3 regions of the Corynebacterium mayonis genome follow, and region 2 is predicted to be linked to each of the others. Evidence: predicted binding sites of a transcription regulator. Region 2 holds the regulator's gene; each other region holds the start of a gene.
The links. Region 2 encodes LexA, which represses DNA repair genes until DNA is damaged. Its sites were predicted from a motif close to CGAACANNTGTTCG; they were not measured.
Positions count from the first base shown of each region.

Region 1: a site for LexA is predicted at 4,011-4,024, ahead of VLL26_RS08445 (HNH endonuclease signature motif containing protein). Genes of this name have one in related genera too.
Region 3: a site for LexA is predicted at 3,641-3,654, ahead of VLL26_RS05240 (SAV_6107 family HEPN domain-containing protein). Genes of this name have one in related genera too.

Region 1 covers NZ_CP141643.1:1,815,868-1,823,941, reverse strand. The annotation lists gene VLL26_RS08460 (3-hydroxyacyl-CoA dehydrogenase) at 109-987, shown strand; gene VLL26_RS08455 (PIG-L deacetylase family protein) at 1,152-1,850, shown strand; gene VLL26_RS08450 (rhodanese-related sulfurtransferase) at 1,868-2,752, shown strand; gene VLL26_RS08445 (HNH endonuclease signature motif containing protein) at 2,749-3,999, opposite strand; gene VLL26_RS08440 (hypothetical protein) at 4,222-4,692, opposite strand; gene VLL26_RS08435 (universal stress protein) at 4,703-5,677, opposite strand; gene VLL26_RS08430 (MarR family winged helix-turn-helix transcriptional regulator) at 5,740-6,219, opposite strand; gene VLL26_RS08425 (DUF5318 family protein) at 6,255-6,644, shown strand; gene VLL26_RS08420 (transglycosylase domain-containing protein) at 6,785-8,074, shown strand, end outside.
Region 2 covers NZ_CP141643.1:919,340-927,413, forward strand. The annotation lists gene hrpA (ATP-dependent RNA helicase HrpA) at 1-1,349, shown strand, start outside; gene nrdR (transcriptional regulator NrdR) at 1,365-1,823, opposite strand; gene VLL26_RS04365 (hypothetical protein) at 1,919-2,287, opposite strand; gene lexA (transcriptional repressor LexA) at 2,538-3,221, shown strand; gene VLL26_RS04375 (DeoR/GlpR family DNA-binding transcription regulator) at 3,376-4,161, shown strand; gene VLL26_RS04380 (uracil-xanthine permease family protein) at 4,166-5,476, opposite strand; gene nagB (glucosamine-6-phosphate deaminase) at 5,569-6,303, shown strand; gene hflX (GTPase HflX) at 6,359-7,936, opposite strand.
Region 3 covers NZ_CP141643.1:1,108,794-1,116,867, reverse strand. The annotation lists gene VLL26_RS05260 (Rv2175c family DNA-binding protein) at 1-382, shown strand, start outside; gene VLL26_RS05255 (alpha-(1->6)-mannopyranosyltransferase A) at 351-1,811, opposite strand; gene VLL26_RS05250 (polyprenyl synthetase family protein) at 1,804-2,913, opposite strand; gene VLL26_RS05245 (GNAT family N-acetyltransferase) at 2,959-3,537, opposite strand; gene VLL26_RS05240 (SAV_6107 family HEPN domain-containing protein) at 3,718-4,146, shown strand; gene VLL26_RS05235 (DUF3040 domain-containing protein) at 4,241-4,627, shown strand; gene mraZ (division/cell wall cluster transcriptional repressor MraZ) at 5,108-5,542, shown strand; gene rsmH (16S rRNA (cytosine(1402)-N(4))-methyltransferase RsmH) at 5,819-6,832, shown strand; gene VLL26_RS05220 (hypothetical protein) at 6,886-7,581, shown strand; gene VLL26_RS05215 (peptidoglycan D,D-transpeptidase FtsI family protein) at 7,718-8,074, shown strand, end outside.

The DNA of each region.
Region 1 (8,074 bases), 900 kb from region 2:
CTCAGTTAAAGGTATAACCACTGGTGGGGCAGGGGTGCGCCCCGCTGCCGGGGCGCGGCCGACTTGCCTCAACTGCACCGCCATAGCGTTGCCCTTATAGTCGGCCATATGGCTATCACAAATGTCACAGTTCTCGGCGCTGGTGTTCTCGGCGCCCAAATCGCTCTCGTCACCGCCAACCGCGGGTTCAACGTCATCTCCTGGGACATCAATGAAGAAGCCCTTCAAGCCGCGACCAAACGCTTCGACACCTTCGGCACGCGCATGGTTGCAGACTTGGAGGACACCACTGAAGAGTCCATGGCCCAGGCCCGTGGCCGTCTGACCCAAACCACTGACCTAGGAGAGGCAGTACGGGAAGCTGACCTCATCATCGAAGCCGTCCCAGAACAGATCGAGATTAAAAAGGACGTATGGCAGCGCGTCGGCAAAGCAGCCCCAGCCGAAGCCATCTTCGCCACCAACACCTCTACCCTGCTGCCCAGCAACTTCGCTGATTCCACAGGCTCGCCCGAACGCTTCCTCGCCCTGCACTTCGCCAACCACATTTGGGTACAAAACACCGCCGAGATCATGCCGCACGCCGGCACAGATATGAAGTATGTAGACATCCTCAGCGAGTTTGCGGAGCAGATCGGCATGGTGCCCGTGAAGCTGAAGAAGGAACAACCCGGCTACATCCTCAACACCATCCTCGTGCCCTTCCTCACTGCCGGCCAGTACTTGCTCGCCAACGAGGTCGCAGACCCAGAGGACATTGACCTTGACTGGCGCAACTCGACCGGCTCGCCGCGAGGCCCCTTCGAAGTTATGGACATCGTTGGGTTGCGCACCGTTTTGGCGGTGGGCAAGCTCAAGCCCAACCCGGAGGAGTGGGAGAAGAAGTTCCAAGGACTACTCGAAGAAATGATTGCCGAAGGGCGCATTGGCGTCGAAGCCGGCCGCGGTTTCTTCACCTACAACGAGCACGGCCAACGAGTCTCCTAGGGCCACCGCTTTCCCGGGCGGCGCGCTTCTCACGCGCTGAGCCCGGCAGCTTGAGCCGCTTAAGCCCGCAGCCAATTCGAGCACCAACGTGATTTTTCCCGCTATGACTATCCTGGGGTCAGTTGACGAAGGAGCAGGGGCACAACCGCTAAGAAGTAAAAGCTATGCAACCCATCGAATTGACAGCCCAAGACCGCGTACTTGCAGTGGTGGCTCACCCGGACGACATGGAGTACGGCGCGTCCGCGGCCGTGGCCAAGTGGGTCGACGACGGAGTTGAAGTCCACTATCTGCTGCTGACCCACGGCGAGCACGGCATCGCCGGCGCAAAGCCCGAGGACACCGCGCATACCCGCGCGCAGGAGCAGCGTGAGGCGTGCCGCCAAGTGGGAGTAAGCGAGCTAAACATCCTTGATTTCCCCGACGGGAACCTGGTCTACGGCCTTGAAATGCGCAAGGCGATCGCCCGGGAGATCCGCAAAGTCAAGCCCACAGTTGTGCTGACCCAAAACTTTGACGTGGTGGCGCCGTGGGGCCTGAACCAGGCAGACCACCGCGCCACCGGCTTAGCGGCCGTCGACGCGGCGCGCGACGCCGGCAACGAGTTCGTCTTCCCCGACGCAGGCGAGCGCCACCAAGCCAAACTCCTGTTGATCGCGAACCCCAGCGAACCTGACCGAGGAGTCATCATCGAGCGCAAGCACGTCGACCAGGGCATCGCTTCCCTGGAATCGCACAAGCTCTACCTCGAGGCGCTACCTGACCACCCCAGTGGCGAAGACCTTGTCGGAGGCAACGCCCGCGCAGGCGGGGAGGCGATGGGCACCGACTACGCCATCATGTTCAAGGGATACGACCTGTAGCGCTTAAGATTGTTGGCATGACCAGCAAGATCCTCCTGTACTACAAATTCCAGCCTATCGCCGACCCGGAGGCTGTCCGCCTCTGGCAGCGCGACCTGTGCGAAGGACTTGGTTTGCACGGGAGGATCATCATTTCGGAGCACGGCATCAACGGCACCGTCGGCGGCGCCATCGACGCCTGCAAAGCCTACGCCCGCAAAACACGTGAGTACTTCCGTGGTATCGAATTTAAGTGGTCCGAAGGCGGCAAGGAAGACTTCCCCAAGCTGAGCGTTAAAGCGCGTGAGGAAATTGTTTCTTTCGGGGCGGCGGGCGAGATCAAAGTCGACGAGCGCGGCGTTATCGGCGGCGGCACCCACCTCACCCCTGAGCAGGTCAATGAGCTTGTCCACACCAAGCCCGAGACCGTTTTCTTCGATGGGCGCAACGCCCGCGAAGCCGAGATCGGCCGGTTCAAAAACGCCGTCGTTCCTGATGTGGAAACCACCCACGACTTCATCGCTGAGCTTGACAGCGGCAAGTATGACTGGATGAAAGACAAACCTGTCATCTCATACTGCACCGGCGGTATCCGCTGCGAAGTGCTGTCCAGCCTGATGAAGAATCGGGGCTTCAAGGAGGTCTACCAGATTGACGGCGGGATCGTGCGCTACGGGGAGAAATACGGCAACGATGGCCTTTGGGAGGGCTCCCTCTACGTTTTTGACAAACGCATGCATACCGAGTTTGGTGCGCCCGACGACCCGAACTACGTACAGCTCGGGCACTGCGTGCACTGCGGAGAGGGGACGAACCAGTTCTACAATTGCGCCAACGAACCCGAGTGCCGCACCCAATACTTGAGCTGCGAGAACTGCCGTCAGGTGCAGCATTTGTGTGGTGAATGTGCTGCTAGTGCCTAGTCACGGTGCGTCCCTTCGTTGAACTCCTGCAGGGTCAGTGCGGCATCGTTGCGTTCAGCCAACCCGTGGGCGTAACTGACGTAACGGCTCCCGTCGGGGAACAGGAAGTGCACATCACCGCCGTCTTTCAAGATCCGGATGTAGCGGTCGCTGACTAGGCTGTGGCACGCGGAGCACAACGGCAAGAGGTTGTCCAAGTCCGTCGGCCCGCCGTCTGCCCAGTCGGTGATGTGGTGCATTTCCATGAAGCGTGAATGTTTGCAACCGGGCATGGCGCATTTGCCGCGCCACATGAGCATCAAGGCGTTGATCTGAGCGTCGGTGGCTAAGCGGAATTTGCGTCCCGTGTTGAGCACCAGGCCAGTGTCATCGACCTGGTTGATGCGAAATTGGGCGTTGCTGAGGAGGTTTTTTACCGCATCCGAGGGGGCGCCAGGGTTGTGCGGCAGGTAGGCCCGCCCGTCTGTGGTCATCACGACGTTGACGTGCGCTCCAGGTGCGCGGAGCGGGTTCTTTGGTTTGGTCAACGCTATATTGACCAGCCCCATAAACGAGGTCAGGAGGGCTTCGTCGAGAGGCAGCCCGAAGGCAGAGACGCTTGTCGACGCCCCCTCCAACCCGTCAAGCTTGCCATCAAGTGCAGCTTCATCGATTGTGCCATCAGCCGCGCGGAGACGGTTCAGGTCACAGTCATGCCAGGCGACCTCACCAACTTTCATTGCAGCCATCACCTTCGCACCCTCGGAGGCGTTGAAGTTTCCCCACAGTTTGATTCGCCCGTCATCGCAGGTTTTCATGCGTATGTAGGACTTGCGTGCCGGCGCAGATTCCTTCTTTCGATACTTCATCAACGCTAACTCGAGCTCGTGGTATGTCATTTTCTCGGCCAAGGAGACCAACTCCTCCTCATTGTCCGAGTTCAACAAGGACAAAAGGAGCCGCACTTTCGAATAATTGATCCGACCGGCGGAAAAGGACTCGCCCAGAATGGAAAACGCCAGAAGCGAACGGGCAACGTGGACGTACTCGTGAGCCGAAGAACTAGGCACTGACAGACTGCGGATGAGCCAACTAGCGGTCGTCCGTGCCCCTACCTGCGGAGCGAGAGCGAGGGCGTCGAAAAGCGCGATGGCGTGGAGGATGGTGGCTTTCTGCCGCGTCAACGAGCCGAAACCCTTTTCAATCAAGCTGATGAGCTCGCTCGGTGTCGCGGAGCTGAGGTTAGTTTCAATGGTTGCTGTGGTCATGTTTCCCCCTGCGAAGAACTATTCGAATTAACGTTCTAAGTGGACAATAACAAGGGGTTCGGACATGGAGGGCAAAAGCGCTATTTAGCTGCGCAAATGATGATCTATAGCGTCCTTTATGGCAAAGGTTGCAGGGGGGAGAAAAACTCCGCATTGCGGACTTTTTTCGAGTCGGAAGGAAGGCGAAAAACTCCGCATTGCGGACTTTTCCTCAAAAAATGTCTACATGCTGTCGATCGCCAAGATTCCGATGGTCACGGTGAGCCACCACATGGTGAAAGGCACGATAGGCAGCCAAAAAACGCCCATCCATGGCATCCAGCGTTCGTAGTGTTTGAGTTTGCGCACCATGATGATGGCACACCCGAGCAGGCTGATGACGGGCGGGAAGCTGTTGATTAAGGCCCACCACCAGCGGGCGGTGCTGGTGCATAGCCAGGTGGCGGTGCCGGCGTCGCATAGTGGTCCGCCTTGTATGCGGAAATAGGCACCAGATATAAGCCCGATGAGTGCCGTCAAGGCGACGGTTGCAGCGGCGTAGAGGAGTGCTTCGCGGGTGGAGCGCTGGTTGCGCTGCGCTTGGGCAACTGGGTCAGGCATGTCGGCCAGCTCGTCGAAATTCCGGGGCTCGGGGCGCAACAGGTTGGGGCGGTCGGCAGCTGAGTCGGGGAGGTTTTCTGGATGGTCGCGCATAGTGTCCACCCTAGGCTTCAAGTCGCGGAAAAATCATGACGGGGGCTGGGGCGTGGCGCAGTAGTTCGCTGGCGCGGGAGCCGATGAAGACTTGATGGCCTTGGGCTTTTGGTCGGGAGCCGAGGCACATAAGGTCGCCGCGTTTCCATTTCAAGGAGTCGACCGCCTTGTCCCAGCCACCGCCGTAGGCGAGTGCGGTTTCGACTTCGAGGTTTTCGGCGGCTGTGGGGCTCAATTCGGCGGCGTAGCGCAAAGCTTCATCGCGGGCGCGGTCGAGTAATGCCAGGGAGGATTCGTACCAGTCGCGGGCGGCGCCGACGGTGTGGACGAAGGTGTCGAATTCTTCGGCGTCGGGAAGTTCAGGAAACATTGACACGAGCCGTAGAGGCACGCTTATCGACGTCGCCGTGCGCACCGCATCACGCAAACCTGAGGAATCCCGGTCCCGGTCGGCGTAGAGAAAGAGGTAGTTGACGCGGGTGACGCCCTTCTTTGACAGTTTCAGACCCTTCGGCGCGAGGCCGAGGGAGATGGGGGAGGAGTGCAGCAGTTCGGAGGAGTAGGGCGATGCCATGAACCGTGCCTTCTTCGGCTTTACGGAGGTGCCGAGGATGATCAGGTCGGCGTCGCGGTCCTGGGCTGCGTTCATGAGTGCGGCGGGCTCATCGAAGGCGTCGATAAGCGTAAACGGCGGCGCGCCGAACTGCGCAGGCGAGAGGTGCTCGTTGAGCACTGCGCTAGCTTTGTCCGCGTACCTGCTGGCTTCGGCTTTCAGCCACTTTTTGTACTTCTTCGAGGACAGCGATTTAGTCCAGGAACGCGGCACAGTGGAGATCACACTGACCTCGACGGGCATGGACCTGCCGAGCCAGGCGGCCAGGGCAACTCCGTCGGAGCTGTTTTTGTCCCAGCCGACCACGATCCGCAAGGGTTGTCCGTCGCGGGAGGCAGCGACCGCGTCGAGGCGGTGATCATCAGAAGACATGCGCAATCAAAGGTTTGGGAAAAGTTAACCCAGATATTATTGCGCCTTAACCTAAGTTTTGGCTAAATGCCTTCACCTTTTTCGCTGTGGCCGTAAGTATCAGCAAGAGAAATGATGATCTCGGTGAGGTCGACGGCCGTGCGAAGCTGCTCCTCGCTAAGCGTACTGATCATGTCCGCGAGGTACTTCGTGCGCTCCTCGCCCACACGGGTGAGTTCCTCGTCGCCCTTCTCCGTCAGCTCGACGCTGACGCCGCGACGGTCCGTTTCATCCCGGGTGCGTCGGACCAGCCCGCGCTTTTCTAGCTGGTTAATGGTATTGGACGCCGTCGGCATGCGCACGCCTTCTGTCTCAGCGATCTGGCTAATACGCGACGGGCCCCCCTCTTTCAGTCGAGCCAAGATGGACAGTTGCGGACCCGTTAAGGCCGATTGCTCAGCGGTGCGGAAGTACGTCACGTAGAGACTCGTCATCGCGGGGCGGATCTTCTTCGCGATTTCGAGCGGATCGGGCGTTGTGCCCTCCTTGAATTCCTCGGTCATTTCCTACCTTCTTACCATTGCAAAACTAGTTTTCCATGCTACCACCGCATAAGCTGGCGCCAATGTTCGCTTACAGCCAAGAGATTTCCCACGAATGGCAGCGACGTGTCACGCTCAGGGATTATCGCCGGGGCAACATCTCGCGAGAGGAAATTTGCGACGCCGATTTCCTCCTCTGCGCCGCTGCCGAGCACCACGGGGCTGAATCGGCACGGCCCTGCCCGATCTGCGGGAAAACGATGCGTGTAGTGACGTGGGTCTACAGCGAGAAGCTGGGGCGGCGCTCCGGGACTGCGCGCCACGACGAGGAGATCGACGCGCTGGTCACGGAAGTGGGACCCATCACTGTCCATTTCGTTGAGGTGTGCAGCCATTGCAGGTGGAACCACCTATTAAAGGAAGTCACAGCCTCACCAGTAGTGTGATTTGGCGTTTAAGGAAGTAGGGTGTCACCTAGTAATCCAGCGTGCTTGCCTCGAGAATCGAGGCAAGCACGGGGACGGGAAGCTTTCCGCCTAGCGGCAAGCGCCCTGTACCGCGCAGATAACTATCCAAGGGAAAACTCGTGACAAACAAGGACGACCGACCCCAGAAGGGCACACAAAGCGGCGAAAGCAGCACTGTGGAGAAACAGGGCCGCAAGCCCCGCAGCCGCGCGGCTCAATGGATCCTCGCATTCTTGCTTGGCATCTTCCTGGTGGCACTGGTTCCCTTAGCTTGGTTCGGCATCCAGTACGCACGTGCTGACATTCCCGAGCCGGGCGAGATTGAGACCGCCCAGATTTCCAAACTGTATTTCAACGACGGCCAAGCGGAGCTTGCCCGCGTGGTTCCCCCGGAGGGAAACCGTGTGCAGATCCCACTAGAACAAGTCCCTCTGGAGGTCCAGGACGCGGTCCTCGCCGCTGAAGACCGCGAATTCTGGTCCAACTCCGGCTTTTCCTTCACCGGTTTCGGACGCGCCGCGATCGGCCAGTTGACCGGCAACTCCTCCGCTGGAGGCGGTTCCACGATCACCCAGCAGTACGTTAAAAACGCCTTAGTGGGAAACGAACATTCCTACGAGCGCAAGGCCAAGGAGTTGGTTTACTCCATTAAGATGACCAACTCTTGGAGCAAAGAGGAGATCCTCAAGGCCTACCTAAACACGGTGTACTTCGGCCGTAACGCTTATGGCATTGAGGCAGCGGCACACGCCTTTTTTAATAAGCCGGCCAGCCAACTGACCCCAGAGGAAGGCGGTGTCCTCGCGGCCTCGATTCAACTGCCCAGCCAGCTTGACCCGTGGAACAACCCGCAAGGGGCGCGTGAGCGCTGGAATTACGTCATGGACGGTCTTGTCGAAATGGGCAAGATTTCGCCGCAGGAACGCGTGAACCTTGTCTACCCCGAAACCCGGGACCCGAAGGGCTACTCCGCATACACCGAGGCCACCGGCCCCAACGGGTTGATTAAGAACCAGGTAATGGAGGAGCTCAAGCGCATCGGAATTACCGAAGATGACCTGACCAATCGCGGTCTGCAGATCACCACCACGGTCGACGCGAGGGCACAGGGTGAAGTTGAGCGCATCTCTAAGCAGCGCCTGCAAGCATTGCAGGAAGACGCCCGCTCAGCTGTAGTCGCGGTTGAGCCGAGCACCGGTGCGGTGCGGGCCTACTACGGCGGTGATGAAGCTAGCGGTTGGGACTACGCCAATGCTGGTTTGCAGACCGGTTCGACCTTTAAGATCTTCGCCCTCGCGGCCGCGTTGCAGCAGGGCATCCCCTTGACCGCAGTTTTCGATTCTTCGCCGGTGCGACTGCCGGGAGGTATCACTGTGACCAACTGGGACGGGGGCGGCGGCGGCATGATG
Region 2 (8,074 bases):
CTGCGACGTGGCGCCAGGGCAGCATAGACTACGAGCTGCGCTACAAGTTTGAGCCCGGCGATGCCTTCGACGGTCTGACAGTCGAGGTGCCGGTTCCACTGCTTGCGGGTTTCTCTGACGAAGGCTTTGATTGGCTGGTGCTAGGTCTGCGCGAGGAGTTGGTGACCGAACTGATCCGCACACTGCCGAAAGCTTTAAGACGCTCAGTGGTCCCCGCCCCGGACTTCGCCCAACGCGCGATGCCGAAATTGCTGCCCCGTGAATCTCCCATCGTTAAGCAACTAGCGGAGGTCCTGCGTTTGTTCGGGGCAAGCGGCATCAACGCAAGCGATTTTCGCCCCGAGGCCTTGCCCGCACACCTGCGGGTTACGTATGCGGCGATTGACAAACGGGGCGAAATCGTCGACCACGACAAAAATCTTGCGGAGCTGCGGAAGCGCCAGGCTGGGCAGATTCGTTCCTCAGTGTCGAAGGCATCTCGACGCTCGGAAAAGAAGGCGGCCGCGAAATGGACTGCCGAGACTCTTGGCCCGGTCGCCGAAACCGTCGAGACAACCATCGACGGAAACGTTGTCGACGCCTTCCCGGCGTTGGAGGCAACCGCAGACGGTGTGCGCGTGACGGTCCACCCGACAAAGGCCGCCGCCGAAGCATCCATGGTCACCGCCACGCTAACTCTCCTTCTGCGTGAAATCTCAGTGTCGGCTGCCCACATGACCAAAGGGCTTCCACTGCGGCACAAGGTGGCGGTGGACCATTACCCGCACGGCGGGGCGGAGGGGTTGGTCAACGACGCTCGCGTCGCGGCGGTGCGAGACGCCATGTTCGCCCACGGGGGGCCAGTGCGCGACCCCGAGGAGTTTGCCGCTTTGGTCAAGGCGATTAAGCCGGAGATACCAGGTGCTGTGCGACGCATTGTCGTCGGCATCGCCCCTGGATTAGTTGAGTACGCCAACATTGCCGCGGAACTAAAGAAGTGGGAAGGCCCGGCAATCGAGGACATGCGAACCCAGTTGGCGTTTTTCCTTCCACAGCACGCCATTACGGTTCACGGGCTGGAGCGTTTGCAGCACCTGCCGCGATATGTTGCGGCTATGAAGCAAAGGCTTGAGGATATGAACCGCGACCCGGAAAAAGACGCCGAGCGCCAAGGCGTCATTGATTCAGTCAGAGCGCAACTGGCTGCGAAGCTGAAGCGCTTACCCAAGGGCCGGGAGAAAACATTCGCTTACAAAGATATTGTGTGGCGAATTGAAGAATTGCGAGTGAGCCTTTTCGCGCAACGGCTCGGAACCGCGAAGCCGGTGAGTCAACGGCGCATTGAGAAGATGATTGACAAGCTTTCCTGATTCTTCGGCTGCCATCTAGAAATCTTCGCGGTCGCGCCGACGCATCAGGCGGATCTCGGATTCGAAATCATCGGCAGATTCAAAGGACTTATAGACGGAAGCGAAGCGTAAATAAGCCACCTCGTCTAAGGCGCGCAAAGGCTCCAAGACCGCAAGACCAACATCGTTAGCGTTGACTTGGGAGCTGCCGTGACTGCGAACCGTCTCCTCCACTTGTTGAGCCAAGCGTTTGAGCGCGTCATCGGATACATCGCGGCCTTGGCAGGCGCGGCGTACACCGACGATGAGTTTGTCGCGGTCGAAGGGCTCGCTCACACCATTTCGCTTAACCACGGTCAAAATCGCCTTTTCCACCGTGGTGAACCGTCCGCCACATTCTGTGCATTCACGGCGGCGACGGATGGCGGACCCTGCATCAATGACACGGGAGTCCATCACCCGCGATTGTTGGTGTTGGCAAAACGGGCAGTACATTGTGGCTCCCTCTCCGATACTTCGTGGGTTGTCTCCCCTTGTGCCTGAACAGCGGAAAGTTTACCTGTATTCCACTGCCTCGCCCCCTGTCAGCATCACAGGTGCGCCGACTGGACTTCGCGTGTGGTGTCGACGGAAGGCGTGGAACCGGCGTCTGCGGAAAAGGCTCCGCCGATGGTGGAGCCGACGATAAGTGCGGCTCCGAGTAGCGCCCCCAGGACAACGGAACCTCGAATATTGTCCTGTGCGTCTGCCCGTTCGATGGTCTTGTTAGGTATGGTCCTCGGGACTGCTACCGTACGATTGGTTGTTCGAGGCGGCGAGACGAGAGTTCGCACACTAGCCCGTTGCCGATCTGCCATAATCCGCGTAGATACGTCCCAAACCTGTACGTGGGCCGGTGTCGCAGTTGTCGGGCTGTTAATCATACTGGCTGGTCGAGGCTGACGAATGACTGTAGACATGGTTCCTCCTTCATCTTCTACGGCGAGTGTAGAACGCCGACCCGACAACATCGCCACTTCTTCGCGCGAATGTTCGAGTCTCGCTGCTATGTTCGAGTTATACCAGCCCCCACACAAGTTGTCTAGCTTTCGCACAATTGCCTCGAACATGTTTGCCAGATCTGCTATTTTTGTACTACGCGTTGTGCGGCTGATGAACTTGGCTGCACCAGGCAGGCCCCGAAGATTCAGCAAAAGAGGACTTAGAACCATGGCTCGTAAAAAAATTGACGCCGCAGCGCTCGATATGAGCGTTTTATCCGACCGCCAGCGCCGCATCCTGGAGGTAATCAGGGACGCAGTTGTTCTCCGCGGGTACCCGCCCAGCATCCGCGAAATTGGCGACGCAGCCGGTTTACAATCCACCTCCTCGGTTGCCTACCAACTCAAAGAGTTGGAGAAGAAGGGCTTTTTGCGGCGCGACCCGAACAAGCCCCGTGCCGTGGATTTGCGCCACCTCCCCGGTTCGCCGAAAACCGTCAAGGACACTGCAACCGACGACGCTTTCGAGGGGGCTTCGCCGACACGCTTTATCCCCGTAGTTGGGCAGATCGCCGCGGGCTCACCAATTCTGGCCGAGGAAAACGTCGAAAACTACCTGCCCCTACCGGGCGACTTGCTCGGCGATGGAGAACTGTTCATTCTTCAGGTCGTGGGCGAATCGATGCGAGATGCTGGGATCCTCGACGGAGACTGGGTCGTCGTTCGTTCCCAGCCCGTCGCCGAAGAAGGCGAGTTTGTCGCCGCACTTTTAGATGGAGAGGCAACCGTCAAGGAGTTCCACCGCGATTCCTCCGGCGTGTGGCTTCTGCCGCACAATGAAGCGTTCTCCCCCATTAAAGGCGACAATGCGACGATCATGGGGCGCATCATTTCCGTTTTCCGCACACTTTGACACCTCCTGGTCGAAGCTGCCCGCTTCGTCCCCCGCGCGGGGGTGAATCGAGGCCCGCAGTGGCGCAAAATGGTCACGTTTGCCCCGGCTTTGGAACAATATCTGCAGGTGTGAAATGGCCGCACAAGGTCGGCCGTGGCGGGTGGAGGTAGGAATGTACGCCGACGAACGACGACGACAAATCGCGTCACTGACCGCAGTGGAGGGTCGGGTCAACGTAACTGACCTTGCCGAACGCTTCAGTGTCACCGCCGAAACCATCCGCCGGGACCTTGCCACCCTCAGCGAGGCTGGCGTCATCCACCGCGTCCACGGCGGAGCCGTTGCCAGCCAGGCTTTTCTCACCACTGAAGTGCCGCTCGACGCCCGCTACCGCTCAGCCTCCGGCGCGAAATCCGCCATCGCCAAAGCCGCCTTAGACTTTCTGCCGCGAACTCCCGGCGCACGGATCTTTCTCGACTCAGGCACCACCTTGAGCACCCTCGCCTCTTTGATCGTCGACCACCCGGGCATTGACGCGCACCCAATCGTGACCAATTCCCTGCCGGTGGCACTTGAGCTTGCCGCTGAGGGATTGTCAAACGTCCAACTCCTCGGTGGCAACGTCCGGGCGCTGTCCCAGGCCGTCGTCGGCGACACGGCGTTGCGCAGCCTCGCCCTGATGTCAGCCGAAGTCGCCTTCATCGGCACAAATGCCTTAACCATCGACCACGGTTTGTCCACGGCTCACGCGCAGGAAGCTGCGGTTAAAGCAGCGATGGTAACTAACGCCGAACGGATTGTGGTTTTGTGCGATTCCTCAAAGCTGGGCAACGATTACCTAGTCAGCTTTGGCACCCTTGACGACATCGACGTCCTTATCACCGACACGGACGCGCCTGCCTCCATCGTGGAACAATTCGAAAGCCACGGCATTCGCGTCGTGCTCGCCGCCGAGTAGCCAATCATTGCGAGCCCGCGCGGGCGAATCCGTCGTAGCCGCCCTCACCCATCGATGAGTAAGCAAAGCGCATCAAGGGGTAGAGCACAATGATGCCGACAGAACCTAAAGCGATGCCTTGCAACTCGATAGCACCGAAGGTCAAGGTCAAATTGCCAACTCCCGCGATCATTGCCACGGCCGCAGCAGTGAGGTTGACGGGGTTGGTGAAATCGACCCGGTTATCTTGCCAAATCCGCACCCCCAGCATCCCGATAAGGCCGTAGAGCACCAAACATGCCCCTCCCAACACACCCGCCGGGATGGTGAAGATAATCGCGCCGAACTTGGGGATGAACGCCAAAGCGATCGCGAAGATCGAAGCGACCCAGTAGGCGGCAGTGGAGTAGACCTTTGTCGCCGCCATCACACCAATGTTTTCGGCATAGGTGGTGGTGCCGGAGCCGCCGAAAGACCCAGCCAGCGTCGTCGCGATTCCATCGCCAATCAGTGCTCGGCCCTGGTAATCGTCCAAGTCAGTAGCGGTCATCTCTCCGACTGCTTTGACGTGCCCGACATTTTCCGCGATCAAGACAACCAACACCGGCAGCGTGACCAACACCGCAGAGAGGTGAAATTCAGGGGTGTGGAACTGCGGCAGACCGAGCCACGGGGTCTGGGAAATCGTTTCGAAGGCGTCGTCTGTAAGTCCGCCGCCGAGCGCGGCCGCTACCCATCCGACGATGACTCCGATGAGGATGCTCAGGCGAGAAGCCATCCCGCGGGTGATCACGGTGACGGTGAGGATCGACGCCAAGGTGATGGTGGCGATCCATGGTTGGGCCTGGAAGTTGTCTACCGCAGTAGGCGCCAGGTTAAAGCCGATCAGGGCGACGATCGCGCCCGTGACCGCTGGCGGCATCACCGCATCAATGATTTTTCTTCCCGCCGCCTGGACGATGAAACCGACTGCGATGAGCACCAGGCCAGTGACCACTACGCCGGCGAGTTGAGCACCAACACCGTAGGCTTGCGAGGCCGTCAACGGGGCGATGAAGGCGAAGGAGGAGCCAAGGTAGGACGGCACCTTGTTGCGCGTGAGCACGAGGAAGATGATCGTTCCCAGGCCGGAAAAGAGCAACGTGGTGTTGACGGGAAAACCAGTCAAAGTTGGAACGAGCAAGGTAGCCCCGAACATGGCCACAACATGCTGCATGCCAATGCCTATCGTGCGGGGCCAGTTAAGTCTTTCATGCGCAGCGACGACCTCGCCTGGGCTGACTCGTCTACCGTCGCCGTGAATGGTCCATGTGCTGCGCGTTTTCGAAGTTCTCACAGAAATTCATTATGGCCTCTAGACGTGCCTTAAAGTAAATGGGACCGGACCACCAGCGAAACTGCTGACTCACCAGGAGCGAGGAATCACCCGTGGACATACGCATCTACTCGTCGAAAGACGAAATTGCCGTGGCAGCCGCCGACCTCATCGCGCCTCACGCACGCCCTGGAGCTGTTCTTGGCTTGGCCACGGGTTCTACCCCCAACCCGACCTACACCGAACTAACCAACCGCTACCGCCGCGCAGAGTTAAGTTTCCGTGGTTGCTCCGCCTTTCTTCTCGACGAATACCTGGGCCTGGCACCCACCCACGAGCAGTCCTACTATCAGACGATTCGCCGGGAGTTCACCTCACACATCGACATTGATGACCACTTGGTTTACTCCCTGCCAGGCGACGCTAGCGACCCACAACACGCCGCTGCGCAGTATGAAGCGGCGATCCGTGAGGCGGGTGGGATCGACATCCAAATTTTGGGCATCGGTAGCAATGGCCACATCGCCTTTAATGAACCGACGGGTTCTTTGACATCACGCACGCGTGTCGTTCAGCTTACGGCGCAAACCATCCGGGATAACGCCCGCTTTTTCGACGATCCCGCCGACGTTCCCCGCTTCGCTTTGACGCAGGGCCTGGGCACCATCATGGAGGCGCGTCGCATCTTGCTCATCGCCACCGGCACAGCAAAAGCCGAGGCCGTGCGCGATCTTATCGAAGGTCCGGTACGTGCCATGGTTCCCGCCTCTGTGCTGCAGATGCACAACGAGGTCACGGTGCTTGTCGACGAGCCCGCCGCCTCCCTGCTCCAGTCGTCGCATCTGTAGCTCGATCGTAGCTACTTCGCAGCGAGACGGGGCTCTCACCCCCAACGCATTGTCTCTAGGCCCTGCCCACCACGAACTCGCGGTACTGCTCGGCCAGGACTTTAGGCAGGCGAACGTCGATAAGCGTGCCCTTTTCTTCGTAAGATTCGGAACGCACCGTGCCCTCCTCGTGCAAGGTGTTGATGACATCGCCGCGAGTGAAAGGCACCAACATAGTGACGTGGGCGTCGATGGTGTTGAGAAACATCTCAATTTTGCCTTCAAGCTCTAAAATGCCTTCGCCGGTCAAGGCGGAGACGAACACAACATCATGGCCTGAACGCTCAAGAACATGCCGCAGCTCCGCCAACACCAGCGCATCGGCCTCATCGACCTTGTTGACCACAATAATCTCCGGCGGAATCTTTTCGCCGGTATCGCGGGTGACATCGGCGAGAACTTTGTTCACCGCCTCAATTTGCTTCAGGGGGAAAGGATCAGAGCCATCAACAACGTGCAGAAGCAAATCGGCGTTGGTGACCTCCTCAAGCGTGGACTTGAAAGCTTCAACGAGTTGAGTGGGCAGATGGCGCACAAAACCAACGGTGTCGGTCATGACGACGCTGCGGCCGTCGGCAAGCTTGGCGCGCCTGGTCGACGGATCCAGGGTGGCAAACAAAGCGTCCTCGACAAGCACACCCGCGTTCGTCATCGCGTTGATCAAGGAGGACTTCCCGGCGTTGGTGTAGCCGGCGATCGCGATCTTGGCCGTGGTTGAGCGCTGACGCTTGGCACGTTTGACCTCACGCGCGGTTTTCATGTCGCGTAGCTGGTGGCGCAGCTTAGCCATCTCCGCGCGCAGACGACGACGGTCCGCCTCAATGCGCGTCTCACCGGGGCCGCGCAGGCCCACACCACCATTAGAACCGGCACGGCCGCCAGCTTGGCGCGAGAGGTTTCCGCCCCAACCGCGGGTGCGTGTGAACAGGTATTCCATCTGCGCCAAAGAAACCTGCGCCTTGCCCTCATTGCTCTTGGCGTGCTGGGCGAAAATGTCCAGAATGAGCATGGTGCGGTCGATGACTTTTTTGCCCAGCGCCTTCTCCAACGCAACTAATTGGCCGGGCGAGAGCTCGCCGTCAAAAACGACCGTGTCCGCGCCGGTGGCTTCCACGATTTCCTTGAGCTCTTTCACCTTGCCTGTACCTATGTATGTGCCCGGATCCGGCTTATCGCGCTTTTGATAAAGCAGGTCCACCACCTCCGCGCCGGCTGTTTCCGCCAGTGCCGCAAGCTCAGCCATCGTGGCCTCCACCTCAGCAGTGGTTCCTTCCGTCCACACGCCGACGAGGATCACCTGTTCAAGGCGGAGCTTTCGGTACTCAACGTCGTAGCGTTCTTCGGTGTCTTGCGCGTGGAGCTCTTTGTCCCGCGCCACCCGGCGAAACGCGTTGCGCTCCTCCAAGTCGAGAGCACCAACGGTCGGTTCGCCTTTGTCCTCGCCGCGGCCTTTCTGCGGGGCGTTGTGGCGGAAAGCCTGCCGCAACAACTCGTCGTGCGGGTCATGAGTATCGGAGGCTGCGGGGCCGGTGTGCTCGTCCCAGCTCGCCGAAAAGTCGCGGGACGAGGGAAGATCTGCAAAGAATTTGTTCATTGAATCCTTAGTCTACGAAAAAACTATTCACCCGGGTGTATTAGCGTCACCCTTGATGAGCCCGACGTTTGGGCGGGCCCGAAAAAGCTTTCTTCACGCCCGCCGACTTATTTGCGCTTGACGCCGCATAATGACACG
Region 3 (8,074 bases), 190 kb from region 2:
CAGCGTGAGTAACGCAGATAATTCCACTCCTGACCTTGAGGCACTGCTTGCCGACGACACCCTGTTGACCTTGCCGGAGGTTGCCGATTACCTGGGTGTTCCCGTGACACGCGTGCATGATCTTGTCGGGGCGCACAAGCTGTTGATGTTTCGTCGGGGCCACGATAAGCGGATTCCGCGTCTGCTTCTCGACGCCAACTTTGAGCTGTCCAAGTTCATCGCCGGTGCGATCACGGTGCTTCACGACGGCGGCTTCGACGACGACGAGATCCTCGCCTACCTATACACCCCGGACGAGTCGCTGCCCGGCCGCCCGATAGACGCTTTGCATGGCCACGGCGCGCGCGAGGTTATTCGTCGCGCACAGGCCATGGCGTTTTAGGGTAGATCCACTCGGCGGCGGCCCACGCCACAACGATGGCGGGCAGCACAAACCAGATGTCGTAGAAGCGGTGGTTGCCGCTTCCCATGAAGCCGAGAGCGACGATGATGGAACCCGCCACGGTGAGTTTTTGCACCCCCAGCGGCGGGTTGAACGTGCCCGCCAAGGTGATGATGGAGGCGTAGTACCACGGCAGGGTCACGGCGTTGGTGATAAAGGCGACGGCGTAGGCCGCCGTGGTGCCCATGATGGCACGGCGTTGCGTTGCGCTGCCGTGTGGCCGGAAAACTACCCACACCGCAACCAGGCCGACGAGCATGAACACGCTGCCGACGGTGCGGGTCAGCGCCAGGGCGGTGTTGTAGCGGAAATCCTCCTGGAACAGTTGGATGAAAGGAGTCAGGATATCGGCCACTAAGGTAGGCCCCGACAAGGGGTTGACCACTTTGGAGTTACCGGAGATTTCCTCCACCCAACCCCAGGTGGAGCCACTGGCCACGGTGACACCGTTGATCACTACTGCGGAGACGGCCGTAACCCACGCCCCCACTGCGAAAAAGACCGCCAGCTTCGCTGCAGCACTGGTGCGGTTATGGGCGTGGCGGTGGTAGAGAATCCACACTACGAAAGGAAGCGCCACAGCGGCGGTGGCTTTGAGCGCTACAGCCAGCGCGATGAGCGCTATGCCTGGGGTTGCCCACCGTTGCGTCATGCACAGCAGCAGCCCGATGCTGACGAGACCAACCATCACCGATTCGTTGTGCATCCCGCCGATCATGTGCAGCAACATCACGGGGTTGGCCACGCCAAGCCACATGGCGACGGCTGGGTTGCCGCCGACGTGGAGGGCGATACGCGGCACGGCGTAGAAGATCAGGGCGAACCCAGCGAGGCTGATCAGCTTGTAGGTGACCACGCCGAGGGTGACATTATCGCCGACGAGCGTAGTGATGGCTTTGCCGAGCCCTAAGTGAAGCGGCCCATAAGGAGTGGTGGTGTTGCGCCAGTCGTGCGAGACTTCCAACAAGTAGGGGCCAGGGTTGATGGCGGCGCCTTCGGAGTAGGGGTCGAAACCGTCGCGCACCATCGCTCCTTGCATGAGGTAGGAGTACACATCGCGCGATAAAATCGGCGCCGACAGCGCCAAAGGTGCAGCCCAGGTGGCAACTGCTTGGCGCACTGTGGCCAACTCGAAGCGCCCGTGGATTACGTCGCGGCCGAGCAGCACCCAGGCGGCGGTCAGGCCGATGATGCCGGTGGTGAAAATGACGTCGAAAAGCAAGCGCCCGTGACCGTAGGTGAGGTGCGCCAGGCCGAGCTCGTGCATGATCCCGCCGCGGTTGCGGGTCGCGCCCGCGCCGAAAGAGCCGAGGGCGATGAAAACCGCCGCCCAGAACCCCCACCAGGTGGCTGACATAGGGTTACGCACGGCGCGACGTGGCCTTAATGGCGAGCTCGCGCAAAGTCTGCGCAACTGAACCGGTCAGGCCAGCGGCCGACAGGTGCGCCAAACCGGAGGTTGTCAGCTCCTCAATACGCTTTTCGACGCCCTCAGCAGCCGATGTTGCCCCCACCAAATCCGCCAGGCGTTGGACATCCGCCGGGTCGCTGACCGCCCCAACTCCCTCACGCAGCTTCCGTGCAGCGGCTGGGTCGCAGGCATCCAACTCCTGCAAAGCCAAGGCGAGCAAAACGGTGCGCTTTCCTTCCCGCAGGTCGTCGCCAGCAGGTTTGCCGGTGACGGCAGAATCCCCGAAGACCCCCAAGAGGTCGTCGCGAAGCTGGAAAGCGATGCCAATGTCGCGGCCGTACCCGCGGAAAGCCTCGATGGTCTGCGCGGGCGCACCCGCGAGCGCCGCCCCGAGATGCAGCGGACGCTCGATTGTGTAGGCGGCAGCTTTGTAGCGGTTGACCTTCGTGGCCAACTCAATGGATTCATCCCCGCTGGCCTCCAGCGAAATATCGAGGATTTGCCCGCCGATGACCTCAGAGCGCATGCCGCGCCACGCGCTTCTGGCGCGGTGCAGCGCTGCATCACTAAGCCCAGATTCGATCCACATGTCCTCCGCCCACACCAAAGCCAGATCGCCGACGAGGATAGCGATATTGCGGCCGAAGTCAGCGGCGTCACCGCGCAACCCGCGACGGCGGTGCGTGGCCTCGATGAGCCGGTGCACAGTCGGGTTGCCGCGGCGGGTGTCGGAGGCGTCGATAATGTCGTCGTGGATCAGGGCACACGCTTGAATCAGCTCCAGGGAGCTCACCGCCCGCAGAACAGCCTGCGGGTCCTCCTCGCCGCGGTCGAGGCCTCCGGCCCCGACGAAACCCGCCCAGCCGTAGAGGGGGCGGATCCGCTTGCCCCCACCGAGGACGAAATCACGCATTGTCTCGGCTGCACATACCACCGGGGCACCGATGTCTTCGATGTTGGAAAGGCGGCGGTCGAAGAAGTCCCGCAACTCCTGCTCGACGGCGTCGGGAATTTCATGGGGCAAAGCGGCGGGATCGAACTTGGGGGAGAGGGAAGTCACGCTATCTCCTTTGAGTTGTTGAGTCGCGCGTTGACTTTTCCCACCCTACCTGGGGGCATCGACAGGCAGTCTCCGGCCCAGGATTGCAAAGGGGCGTGGATCCCCCGCGTAGTGAAAGAAACGCAGAATGTCGACGAAGCCCATTTTGCGGTACAGGCCGAAGGCGGCGTTCGCCTCGTTATCCACCTCCGGGGTGGACAGCAACGCCCACTTTTCTTCAACCTGTGCCAAAAGCGCGTGGAGCATGGCCGTGCCGACGCCCCGGTTTTGGGCGTCGGTGCTGACGTGGACCTCCGCGACCTCGAAGTAGTTGTCCAGTATGGCCAGTTCGTCTTTGGTCGGGCCACCTTTGGCTTTCAGGCCCTGGATGAGTTGGCTGTCCCACCACCGGTTGCGAATCCCGGTGAGCCCGTAAGCGACTCCGACGATCCTTTCTTCCCCGTTGTGAGTTTCCACGGCGATGACCGCCCGGAAACCGGGCTGGAGGATTTCTCGGCGCCACACGTCGATGCGCGAGGAACGGATGAAAGGTGGGTATCCCATCGCGGCGATGTGGATGTCGACAAGAGTTGGGGCGAGCAAGCTGAACTCGTGGCCGGAGATGTGGCGGATCGACACTGGCATGTTGTCCATCGAACCATGCCAATGTGGACGCCGCTGAGGATTGCCGGGAAATTGCCGCGAACAATGCTTAGAAACTATGTTCGATAAATAGTGTGTTGCGTGTCGAACGTCTGTTTTATCCTGTTGTCACATCGTGCGGAAAGGCTCCGCGAAACAAATCAACGAGGAAGGGCTAAGCAGATGAACAGCGTGATTTCGGCGACGACAGGTGTAGCATACGGCGCGGCGGGCACGCCGAAAAGCGCACGCTTTTTCCAGGCCGCCGACGACCTTTTGCGTGGTGCGCACAAACAACTGCAAAACGGGGACCTCGAATTGGCCCTCGAATACGGCTACCGTGCGGCTTTGCGTATCGCGGGCGCTATCTGTGCGGACTCGCCGACCGTGATGAGGAGAAAAAGATTGCCCACGAGCGCCTGGGACAAACTTGCCCTAAGTGGAGAAAGGGAAGCAACGTGGGCAAAGGAGTTTTCCGCCTACTCCGCGCTTCGCAGCCGGGTTGCCTCGGGTGTTGCCGCAGCGCCCAGTGAGGCAGCCGTGAGGCGGTTTGTGGCCAGGGTGGAAACCTTCCGCGATTCCTTCCTGCCGGGAGCTTTGTTAGTCGCCTAAAAGTTAACCGGGGACAGCGCGGGAACATTCGCGGCGTGTGGAGCGTTATACAGATAGTTGAAAAACGTCGGCCACACACGTCGGAGAGTGAACAGTGTCTCTATCTGAGCAGGAGCAGCGCGCGCTGCGCGAAATTGAGCAGTCCCTCCTTGCGGAGGATCCGTCGTTTGCTCGTTCCATGCCCCACACGAACGGGCCCTCACTGGGCGGGGGATTGGGCAAAATCACCATGCGCAGTGTCGCGCTGGTCGTTTTCGGCCTCGCCCTTTTGATCGGCGGTGTTGCCCTCGCGACGGTGAGCACGTGGCTCATCGCTATCAGCATTATTGGCTTCGCGGTGATGTTCGCCGGCGGCGTGATGGCCCTGCGGACCCCGAATGCAGGCGCTGCCTCTCGCGCCTCCGCGTCGGCGACCCCCCGGGCCTCCGCACGCAGCTCCAAGATGGAGGAGAATTTCCGCCGCCGCTTCGAAGGTCAATAAGCTCCGCCCCTTCGAGGGGGTGTAACACTGCGCAACTTCGGTTGCGCCTTTTTTATTGTGGGCGTCTTTTTGCCGGCGCCTTTCCTTTCCGGCGGTGTGGGGTACTTGCGGGGTGGGAAGCGGCGGCTGCGCACCCACCCACTTTCACCCACCCACTTTCGCCCACCTGCGTCTTTGGGTGGGAAGTGGCGGGTCAGCGGGTCCTCAAAGGCGTCAGGGCACCTGTGGTAGGTGCCGTTTGAGCCTCAGAAAGGGGAGTTGACGGGAATCCACCCCACCTTAATTTTGTGCCGATGAGCTGCATTGTTGTGTTACCGGAAGGAAAAAATGGGTTCAGCGGTGGCGTTTGTGGGGCAAAGTGGGTTAGAGTGGGGCACAGCGGCGAGATGTGGCGACATCTTGACTACGTGTCGCAACGACTCAACGCCGAGAAAATTGAAAAACCAACGTCGGCGAGAACAGGGAAGGTGGGTCTGCCGGATGTTTCTGGGAACCTACACGCCCAAGCTCGACGACAAGGGGCGCTTGACGCTGCCCGCCAAGTTCCGTGAGGAGTTGGCGGACGGACTGATGGTGACCAAGGGGCAGGATCACTCCCTCGCGGTTTATCCACGGGAGGAGTTCGCAGCGAGGGCCCGCAAGGCCGCGGCTGTGTCCCGCACCAACCCCCAAGCACGTGCGTTCATCCGAAATCTGGCTGCCAGTGCGGATGAACAAACACTTGACGGGTCCGGTCGCATCACGTTGTCTCCAGCGCACCGCGAGTACGCACAACTATCCAAGGAGTGCGTGGTCATCGGTTCGGTAGATTTCCTCGAAATCTGGGACGCCGAGTCCTGGAACAAATATCAAGAAGAAACGGAGGCCGCTTTTGCGGCGGCCGACGACGATGACATTCTCTCCGGCCTGCTCTAGGACTGACTACCCGACGAGCAACCAGATGACTACTGACGGAGAGCGTGTACGGACTCTGTCCGGGGCGTGGAGCATTCTGGTGTACTTCCCCGACATCAGAACAGCCGCCTCGGGCAGGGCTCTATGCGCTCCCCAACCACTTATGTGGCGGGACCAGAAGACAACACTTTCACACGACAACTATCGCCACGCGGAGGGGGTTCACCGGTGACTGGGAACAGCACAGACGGCCAACCAAATGCCTCAGGCGTGTCTGTGCCTGTGCCTGTGTCTCAGATGGACTTCGACGTAGCTGCCAACCGGGGCCACGTCCCAGTCCTGCGTGACCGCATGGCGGAGTTGCTGGCCCCAGCGGTGGAAGCCTTCGGCGCCAACGCGGTCATCGTTGACGGCACTCTCGGCGCCGGCGGCCACACCGAACACTTCCTCACTGTTTTTCCTTCCGCGTGTGTCATCGGTGTCGACCGCGACCCCGAGGCGTTGAAGGAGGCGAGCGAGCGGTTGGCCCGCTTCGGTGAGCGCTTCGTTGCGGTTCAGGCTCGCTTCGACGAGATCGGTAACCTAATTGCCGCTGGCGAGGGTGAAGTCTTTGAAAAGGTGCGCAAACAGGGTCTTGCGGGCGCCCTTTTCGATCTCGGGGTCTCCTCCATGCAGCTCGACCGCGAAGAGCGCGGGTTTGCGTACCGCGTCGACGCGCCGCTGGACATGCGCATGGACCCCACACAGGGAATCACTGCCGCTGAGGTGCTCAACACTTACAGTCATGGCGATCTCGCTCGGGTTCTCAAGACATACGGCGACGAAAGGTTCGCCGGCAAAATCGCCGCCGCCGTTGTCAAAGAGCGCGAAAAGCAACGCTTTACCACCTCCGCTCGACTCGTCGAGCTTCTTTATGACACGATTCCCGCCGCTACGCGCCGCACAGGGGGACACCCCGCAAAGCGCACCTTCCAGGCATTGCGTGTGGAGGTCAACCGGGAGCTCGAAGCCGTCGAAAACGTCATCCCGGTCATCACTGATCTGCTCGGCGAGGGGGGACGAGTGGTCTTTATGAGCTACCAGTCGCTTGAGGACAAAATTGTCAAACGTGCGCTTGGAGAACTGACCACTCCCACGACGCCCCCAGGTTTGCCGCTGGACTTGCCGGGCACTGCCGCTAGCTACCGCGCGATCACAAGAGGGGCCGAGAAAGCCTCCCAGGCGGAAATCGACCTGAACCCGCGGGCTGCTCCGGTGCGTGTACGGGGCGTCGAGAAACTCGCACACGCCAAAAATGGGGGTGCGACATGACCCGGCCGTACCCAGCCACCAGGGCACACACCAACCAAGAAAGAGAAAGCTTCATGGGAGCAAGCCGAAACTTCACAGCAACGCTGGCCCCGCCGCGTGAGACGAAGGTTGAACCGAGACGGCCAACGCGCAGGGTGGCGCCGCACATTCCGCACACCCCCCGGTCGGGCAGGCTAGGCTCCCAGCAGGTTGTCTCCGTGCGGGGGCGCCGCGTCGGCGCGACCAAGGCTGACAAGCGACGCTTCTCCACCGTCACCGCGATCTGCGTGCCGCTTCTGATCGGAGGGATCGCCATCGCGATGATCCTGTCGGGGTTGGCAACAAACCAGTCCTTCGCCATCCAGAAGCTGCAGTCGCAGGAGCGTACGTTGCGCAACGAGGTCGAAACGCTCAACCGAGATGTGAAATCGCTGCAGTCAATGTCGGAACTGAGCAAAAGAGCAGTGGCGGCGGGCATGGTGGTGCCGACCCAACCCGGTATCCTCGCCAGCAACGGCGAAGGTGAGGTGGAGGAAGTTCGCCCAGCGAATCCCGAAGCTACGGTCAAGGTTTATGATTTGAACCGCCAGACTCATTCGAGCCGGCCCGCCACCAGTGACCGCGCCGCTACGGACGAGCTGCGCCGCAGTCTCACCCCAGTGCCGGGCAGTAACGTGCTCGGCGCGGACAACCAGCTCGACAACGCTCGTGCCCGAAACCTTGCCGGAAATTTGGCGCCCTATGCCCCGAACGTCCCCGCGGCTCGGTAGATAAAGGTCTTTGCACGGCCACGTCTCCACCTCTCTCGCTGCCGGTGGGGCACAATAAAGCAGTGGCGGCGACATTCGGCGCAGCCGGGCGAGAAAACATTGTTGGGAGCAAGCAAGTAAAGGTGGATTCAGCGCAGTGAGAAACCCGGAATCCCGCCGTGCGCCGACTCAGCAGTCGGCGCGCAAGGAAACACAAAAGACGCTGACCTACCGCCGCTCCCGCATCGCCACGTTGGTCTTCCTCGCCATCGGTGCCCTAATCATCGGTCGGCTTGCCTGGGTGCAGGTCGTGTGGGGGCCGAGCCTGCAAGATCAGGCCGAGGCGCAGCGCGTCCGTGTCTACATCGAACCTGCCCGCCGCGGCGCGATCCTCGATCGCACCGGCAATCAGTTCGCCTACACCATGCACGCCCGATCCCTGACCGTCTCCCCAACAGTTTTGCGCAGGGAGCTGCGAGAGCAGCAGGAAAGCGAGATGAGGAGAAGTGGGCTG